DNA from 2 places in the Colwellia sp. MB02u-14 genome. Region 2 is predicted to be linked to the other one. Evidence: predicted binding sites of a transcription regulator. Region 2 holds the regulator's gene; the other holds the start of a gene.
The links. Region 2 encodes LexA, which represses DNA repair genes until DNA is damaged. Its sites were predicted from a motif close to TACTGTATNNNNATACAGTA; they were not measured.
Positions count from the first base shown of each region.

Region 1: the regulator LexA is predicted to act here: its motif matches at 2,608-2,627, upstream of H4J52_RS12000 (YebG family protein).

Region 1 is NZ_JACGUX010000079.1:371,743-376,184, reverse strand. Features, by position in the region: gene H4J52_RS12015 (chemotaxis protein) at 1-548, opposite strand, end outside; gene H4J52_RS12010 (response regulator) at 545-910, opposite strand; gene H4J52_RS12005 (M48 family metallopeptidase) at 1,418-2,131, opposite strand; gene H4J52_RS12000 (YebG family protein) at 2,174-2,530, opposite strand; gene dbpA (ATP-dependent RNA helicase DbpA) at 2,703-4,085, opposite strand; gene H4J52_RS11990 (alpha/beta fold hydrolase) at 4,401-4,442, opposite strand, start outside.
Region 2 is NZ_JACGUX010000085.1:160,053-164,494, reverse strand. Features, by position in the region: gene H4J52_RS15945 (DNA repair ATPase) at 1-1,335, shown strand, start outside; gene H4J52_RS20130 (hypothetical protein) at 1,367-1,492, shown strand; gene H4J52_RS15940 (alpha/beta fold hydrolase) at 1,694-2,512, shown strand; gene lexA (transcriptional repressor LexA) at 2,589-3,224, shown strand; gene coxB (cytochrome c oxidase subunit II) at 3,795-4,442, shown strand, end outside.

The DNA of each region.
Region 1 (4,442 bases), on a different contig from region 2:
ATAAACAAAATCATATCGCAATTAAATGAATAGTCAGTAACTTGATACGTTATTTTAACTTTTAATGCTAAATCCCAATTAAAAGATTGTTGAGCAAGATGATCCGATACAGCACTTTGTGAACCGGCTAATAAACGCGGTGCACTGTAAGACATTTGGTTATCTATTTGCTTAGCAAAAACATTTAAAAAAGTGGTTGTTAAAATCGAACTTAAGTCAATAATCTGTTCTTCCACTGATAACTCATCAGGTTCATAACCCAGTAAGTCGGCAAGACGATCAGAATCTTTGGGTTTATAAACTAATAACGCTTCACCACGAATACCTTCATAACCAAAGAAACCCTGACTGACAACTGCAGCAGAGTTTTCGTTATTACTTAAGGTTTCAATAAGACTAAGCGTACTGACTTGTTCAATACTGGGTACTTTCAAATAAACGAAGGTGTCTAAGAACCTTGCAAGTTGGTCACTTGCTTGACCCATAGCAACATTGATTATTTCTTGTAAACAATCTTGTTGATCTTCATTTAAATTAAGTTCACTCATAAAAAACCGTGATTTTTCAAATTAGTATTAAGGATATCTAATTGAACAGGTTTGCGCATAAAAGCTTTCGCGCCTAGTTCAAGTACTTTATTTTGCATTTCTGGTTGAATATCAGCAGATATAACAAAAATTGCTGGTGTGATTTTTTCATCTTTTAGTGTTTGTAGAACACCTAAACCGTCTAAAACAGGCATAGTAAGATCAAGGAATAAGATGTCAAATTGTTGACTTCGCAAAAGTTCAACGGCCTCTTGGCCATTTTTTGCTAATTGTGCGTTGGCAGATAGTTGCTCTGGTAAGCTTCGTAAAACTTGTTTACGCGCCATATTAGAGTCATCACAAACGAGAACTGAAAAGCTCATGTGATTGGTATTCCTTTATTATTTTTATTTTATAATACTAATCTACCTTAAATTATGTGCACTGTTAATGAATAAAGCATAAAAAGTCATTAAATTAAGCTTTTATTGACAAAGTACATCAACAAAAGCTTAATTTAACAAAAAATAGGAAATCTTATTGTATGTATTATTTTCTTTCCTGCATTCATTATACGCCAAATATCACTGTAATTAGCATAATCGACATTATCGCAGAAAGGGTATAAATTACCGCTGCTTTCCAGTTGTAGGTTTTTAGTTTCATTTCTTCTCTCTTCATCTCTTGATAATAACAATGGATAGTAGGTTGTCATTCTCTGGTGAATTTAAATTAGTGGGTAAAAGATAAGCGATATTCGTGCCAATAATTTATTGTAAGGTTAGGTATTCTTAGGTTTTTTCATTTTTATTATACTGAAACTTTTTAAATTGAGCTTAGAACAGTCTTTATCTGTGTGCCTATTTTTTACTGTGAGGGGAACGTGGTGGTTAAATCGTAGGCCATTGCAATTGATTTTGGTTAGATTTTAGCCAAGCTTTTGCTAACAAGTAGTTAGGATAGTGCAAGACAACTAATTGCCAAAACTCAGCTGAATGATTCATGTGCCGGAGGTGGCAAAGTTCGTGAACTATTACGTAATCGATGATCCATTTAGGTGCCATTGCTAATAAAGAACTAAAACTCAGTTCTTTTCTACTATTACAACTTCCCCAGCGTGATTTATATAATCTTACATTAAATGACTTAGGTAAAACGCCAATCTTTTCTGCGTAGTGACACAGGTTTTGATCAATATAAATGTGAGTTTGTTGCTTTAACCAAGCTTGAAGTTGCTGCTTCACATATTTATCTTGCTGTTTTAGATCAGCTGCAATTTTTGTTTTTAATTTGTCAGAAAGCGTGACAATGATAATATCTTCATCAAAGGTGACGTCAGGAAATAACCCATAATGAATATCAAGGGTCTTACGTTCACCATTAATCAGTAATTGGCTGCCTTGTTGATAATGATCATTTCTAGCGGCAGGTTGGGCGTTTTGTTCGGCAATTTTTCTGTGTAGCCAAATGCTTTTTGATTTAACAATGTAAGCAATATCTTGCTCGGATACATATTTTGGCGCACGGATAATTATTTTTCCGTGCTTAACCTGTAAGCCAACCGTTTTTCTTTTGACACTACGAATAAGCTGATATGGCAACATAACTAAATATATTTAAAGTTGGTGTGCATAAATTCAAGTCATTTAACTTGCTTTAGCTTTTCGTGGTGCTTTTACTTTTACAACTGCTTCAGTTTCTAAAGGTAATTCACTACTTTTTACTTTTTCAGTAGGTGCGGTTACGTTCTTCTTTGCTGGGGTCTCTGGCTTAGCTTTTTTGGCCTGCAATGCAACAAGCACTTCTTCGCGATTTTTAGCTAAGTAAATACAAAGTTCTTCACGCACTTTTTCATCAATATTTAATGTGGTTCCTTCAAACATTTCGGCTAAGCTATCAGCCATATCAAGCATTTTGTCATACTCGTCTGCTGCTTTTTTGTCCATGAATGTTTCTACCTCCACACCTTGTCTAATGACGACAAATCGACTTTCAACTGCCATTACTTTTCCTTACCTGATCACTATTACGCTTGATAGTTTTATCATAGATGATAAAACGGCCTATACAATATAATTTAAGCTGTATATGAATACAGTACTATACGAGGTTTTTAATTAAATACAATCGTTTTATAAAACCTCGTTATTCTTAAGCACTATTTTACGGTGGTGACTATAACAACCTCACTCTAAACTTACGGCCTTTTAACTTGCCGTCACTGAGTTTTTTAAAGGCTTGTTTGGCAAATTTTCGGCTAATCGCCACATAAGCCCAGTTATCTGATAATTGGATCTTACCGACTTCGCTACCTGAAATAGTTTTATCGCCAGTAAGTGCGCCAAGAATATCGCCAGCACGAACTTTTTGCTTTTTACCGCCGTCTATTTGTATCGTCGCCATTTTAGGCGCATACACTGAAGCGTTTAATACGCTAGCATCAGGCAGTAATTCACCTTCAATAGTACGGTCAAGATAATCTTCTAATAAACCTATTTTGTAACTTTCTTTTTCACTAAAAAAAGAACAAGCAATACCGGTGCTGCCTGCTCGTCCTGTTCGGCCAATACGGTGCACATGTATTTCGCTATCGCGAGCGATATGATAATTAAAAACTGCATCTAGGGCATCAATATCTAAACCACGCGCGGCAACATCAGTCGCGACTAAAATTGAGATACTCTTATTAGAAAAGCGCACTAATACTTCAGTACGATCTCTTTGCTCTAAATCGCCATGTAAATCTTGTACATTAAAACCATAATTGCGTAGCTCATCGACAACTATTTGTACGTCTTTTTTGGTATTACAAAAAACGATACTCGATTCTGGTTGATGCTTTAATAATAATAAGCGAATACCATCGATTCGTTCACTGTCATTTTCTACTTTATAAAAGTGCTGTGAAATAGTGCTTTCTTCATGGTTGCCTTCAACCGTTACTTTCGTTGGCGACTGCATTATTTTTTTAGCAATATCGGCAATTTCTGGTGGGTAAGTCGCACTAAATAATAAGGTTTGTCGTTGTTGAGGAATTTGGCTAATAATAAAATCAACAGACGCTTGAAAGCCCATTTCTAGCATACGATCGGCTTCATCGAGTACGAGCATGTTCACATCGTCTAACTTTAACGTACCTTTACCTAAGTGATCTTCGATTCTGCCAGGTGTTCCAACGATAATGTGAGCACCATGTTCTAGTGAGCCAACTTGTGGACCAAAAGGCATACCGCCACACAGGGTCAGTATTTTGATGTTATGAATAGCACGGGCTAATTTACGAATTTCTTTCGCTACTTGGTCAGCCAATTCACGCGTTGGACAAAGAATAAGTGATTGAATACGAAAACGTTTTACGTCAAGCTTCTCTAAAACACCTAAGCCAAATGCCGCTGTTTTTCCTGAGCCAGTCTTACCTTGGGCAATAACATCGCCACCGGCAATAATGGTGGGTAAGCTCTGTGCTTGAATGTCGGTCATCTGTTGATAACCCATAGATTCTAAATTTTGAATTAACTCAGGTTTGAGTTTTAAGGTGGAAAAACTAAGCTGGCTCAACGGGAATTCCTTGGCATAAAAATAATGCGTTATTTTACCTTGTTTACTTATACCAAGTCTACTTAGTTAGTTCCCTCTCAGATTTTCCCAGCGCTTTGAGAACAAATAGAATTATTTTGTATATAGCTATTCTATATGAAAGTCATTGTCTGTAGTTATCGAATCGCTGGAAAACTCCCGAAGGGCGAGTTTACAAGGCTTACAGGCTGCGTTATTGATTTTGATAAGGGAATAACCATTTTCATCAATCAATGCCTTGCCTCTAAACCTTCTAAATATCGCTGAGCGGGAAGAAACTAAGTAGAATTGGTATCATTACTCGATAAAAAAACGCTTGATGTTAAGTACACATTTTTC
Region 2 (4,442 bases):
AGTAAGCTAGGTATGACCTTTGTTAAAATAAACTGTCCGTCGATAGGACACGAACAGTTGTCACTAGATCCCGCTCAGGCAAACAACTCAACAGCTAAAAATGAAGTTGAAAAGATTAACTTAGCCTTCGAAATGGGTAACAATGTTATGTTGTACCTTGATGATATTCAGCATACTAATCCTGAGTTTTTACAAAAGTTTATTTCCTTATGTGATGGCTCAAGAAAAGTGGAGGGTGTTTGGAATGGTGACAGTAAAACCTATGATATGCGCGGCAAAAAATTTGCAGTTGTCATGGCTGGTAATCCTTATACCGAATCAGGAGAAGCATTTAGCATTCCTGATATGTTGGCTAACCGAGCCGATATTTATAACTTAGGTGATACCTTAAGTGGTCGAGAAGAAGAGTTCTCTTTAAGCTTTATTGAAAATAGCTTAACCAGTAATCGCTATATCGCACCACTAGCGACCCGAGATATGGACGACCTCTATAACTTGGTTAAAATTGCCGATGGCCAACAAGTTGCCACAACTGAGCTAAAGCATAATTACTCGCAAGCAGAGGTCAATGAAATAGTTGCGGTTATTAAACGTATTCGTAAAATTCAAGCGACGGTATTAAAAGCCAATCAACAGTACATTGCCTCTGCCGCCCAAGACGATAAGTACCGCACTGAGCCTTCGTTCAAGTTACAAGGAAGCTATCGCAATATGAATAAGATGGCGGAAAAAGTAGTACCGGTTATGACCGAAGAGGAAGTCGAGCAGCTTATCGCCGATCATTATCGTGGTGAAGCGCAAACACTCACCATAGGCGCTGAAGAAAATTTACTTAAATTAGCCGAGCTGCGCAACAATCAAACCAGTGAAGAAAAAGTGCGTTGGCAACAAATTAAGGCAGATTTTGTTCGTTATCAAAGCTTGGGTGATAGTGATAACCCGATTGCGGCTGTTGCTAGCCAAATATCGTTATTGCAAAAAGGGCTCAATCAAATAGGAGAAGCTTTGTTAGAGCCTAAATCTGCAGCGTTAGATAGCTTGAATGAAACGCTTGCCAGTCTTAAACTGCAAGTGAATATTGAAAAACCAGATGATTCAGCATTAGCTGAAACTTTGGCGTTATTTAGTGAAAATATGGCGTCTTTTTTAACGCCGCTGGTTAACGCGTTACAAAGTAATAAAAATGTCGATTTGGCGATGATCGATACTTTAAAAACATTGAACCTGACTACTGAAAAATCAGTAAAAAGTTCTGAGACCCATATTCAAAAAATTAGTCGAGAACTCGCTTCAGGAAAACAAAATAGCGATGAGCTTTCTGCGGACGAGTACTAGCTAACATCGGCTATGCTAAACGAGAAAATAGTTGCCAGTAGTAAAGATAAACCAGGAAGATGCCTTGTTACCTTTAGACAAACCACAACATATTGGTTTGTTGTTAGCGATGCGTCTTTGGGAGTTACCTCAGTGTAAAGCACTGCGCAGAAATTAATATTTATTGCCAAACCGAGAACACATAACGTTATACTCCCTATAAACGTATAACTGCATGCTAATGGAAGATGTTTAAAGTTATTAGCCCTTTTAATATGATACTAAAATTGTGTTTTAAAAAATATTATCTCGCTTCTTTTCAGAAATGAATAAAGCGTCAATAATTAACGTTCAACATAAAAAATGATGGAGCGCAGCTATGAATGAAAAAATTGCAGCACTTAAGTCAGACCTAGCGCTACTTAAAGAACAATTTAGTAAAAAAATTACTGATGCAGAAATTCGTTTAAAAAATATGATTGAACAAGACAGCCTAGATACTTCGGTTGAACGTGGCTATAAAATTCAAGCTTCTTTTGAAGAGCCAGCAGATTCTTTAGCTAATGGTGAATGTGTAATTTTACTGCATGGGCTTGCACGTTCGGCTAACTCCATGAAAGCTATTGAAAAACGACTATTGACAGAAGGTTATTTTGTGATAAATATCAACTACCCTTCTAGAGATTATTCGATAGAAGAGTTGGCTGAAAAAGTGATTTCTAAAGCGCTATTAATTTGTGAAAGTCGTCAAGTTAACTTTGTTACCCATTCAATGGGCGGTATATTAGTTCGCCAATATTTAAGTATGCACAAAATACCTAATTTAAATAAAGTCGTGATGCTGGGTCCACCAAACAAAGGCAGTGAAGTTGTTGATAAACTAAAAAATACACCTGGTTTTAGTTTCATCAATGGTGATGCGGGTATGCAATTAGGTACCGGCGAATTTAGTATCCCTAGTAATCTTGGCAATGCTAATTTTGATTTGGGTGTTATTGCCGGTAATCAAAGTATTAATTGGATATTATCAACACTTATTCCTGATAAAGATGATGGTAAAGTTTCGGTTGCTAGTACCAAACTTGATGGTATGAATGATCACATTGAAATGGAAACAACCCATCCGTTTATGATGAAAAATGAAAAAGTGATTGAGCAAGTTATTCATTATTTAAAATCAGGTAGTTTTCAAAAATAATTATCCCAGAAAGCTTGCCTTTAATAACGACCTGTATATACTCACAGTAACAACTGTGTAAATTTACAGGCTCCCTATGCTAAATGAAATCAGCGAATTACGCCCTCTAACGAACCGACAACAACAAGTTTTTGATCTGATCAAAGACAAAATAAGCGATACGGGTATGCCACCAACACGTGCTGAAATAGCCAAGTTTTTTGGCTTTAAATCAGCAAATGCAGCAGAGGAACATTTAAAAGCTTTGGCTAAAAAAGGCTATATAGAAATGTTGCCAGGTACTTCTCGCGGCATTCGTTTGACTGAGAAGTTAATGGAAGAAGCCGGTTTACCTTTAATCGGCAGAGTGGCTGCAGGTGAACCTATTTTAGCTGCAGAGCATGTTGAAGATCATTACAAAGTTGATGGTAATTTGTTCCACCCAGCCGCTGATTACTTATTGAGAGTTAATGGCGAAAGCATGAAAAATATCGGCATACTTGATGGTGACTTGTTAGCTGTTCATCAAACGACCGATGTACAGAATGGCCAAGTAATTGTTGCTCGTGTCGAAGAAAATGTTACGGTTAAACGTTATAAACGAGAAGGTAACATCGTTTACTTACATGCTGAAAATGATGACTTCTCTCCTATAAAAGTCGATTTGTCTGATCAAGAGTTTAATATTGAAGGGTTGGCTGTTGGCGTTATTCGCTCGGCAGACTGGATGTAATTAAGTTAACCTATCCTATCCAATAAACTTGGTGGTAACTAAGTCAATTTATCTAACAAATATAGTATTAATTACGTCAAACTGCTCGGCAAACTTTAGTGTATAAAATAGGCTAAAGTTTGCTTTTCTAACCTTTCGTATTCTTTTCATGCAAACCTTTCTCTTTACTAAGAATAATTTTCATTCTAAAGCCCATTCAAACAACTTTATCTTTCTCTGATTAAAAAACAACCAAGATCAATTTTTGCAATATGCGTATTTATACTCAGCTGTTTATTTTTAATACTACGGCTACAGCCCTTTGTTATTAGGCTTTTATCTGTATTAGAGTTGATACTCTATTGTTTTTATTGGTTTTTATTTTAAAATAGCTCGATTTTTAAATTGACCCAGATCAACTTTTAAGTAATTCTAGTTTGGAATGTGTACAAATATAAATATAAGACGATGTTGTTGACGCTAACTGGTTGATAACAAAATTGCTAAGAAAATAATAAAAATCCGTACTAAAGGATGTGTTTTGTCCTAGGTATCAAGTTTTAAACTTTTATAGGGTGAAGGAGATGTCGTGTGAAAAGACGTAACCTAGGTTGGCTGTTGTTGGGGAGTGTTCTTTCCAGTTCAGCTTGGGCAGATATGCAATTAAATCTGACCAAGGGTGTAACAGAAGTAAGTAGAGATGTTTACGATCTACATATGCTCGCAATGTATATATGTGTAGCAATCGGTGTGGTTGTTTTTGGTGCTATGTTTTGGTCAATGGTTTTCCACCGAAAATCCAAAGGGGCTAAATCAGCAGATTTTCATGAAAGTACAAAAGTAGAGATTCTCTGGACAGCAATTCCCATTGTCATTCTTATCGCTATGGCTGTACCAGCAACGAAAACACTGATCGAAATGGAAAATAACGACGATTCTGACGTTACCATTCAGATCACAGGTTCTCAGTGGAAGTGGCATTATAAATATTTTGATCAAGATATTGAGTTCTACTCCGTTTTATCTACGCCAAGACCACAGTATGAAACACAAGAAGGTAAACACCTTAGTGTTGATGCCGGCGACAAAGTCAAAGGTGAAAATTATTTACTCGAGGTTGATAAACACCTTGTCATTCCAGTTAATAAGAAAGTACGATTTTTAATCACTTCTGACGATGTTATTCATGCTTGGTGGGTACCTGCTTTTGCAGTAAAGCAAGATGCTAACCCAGGATTT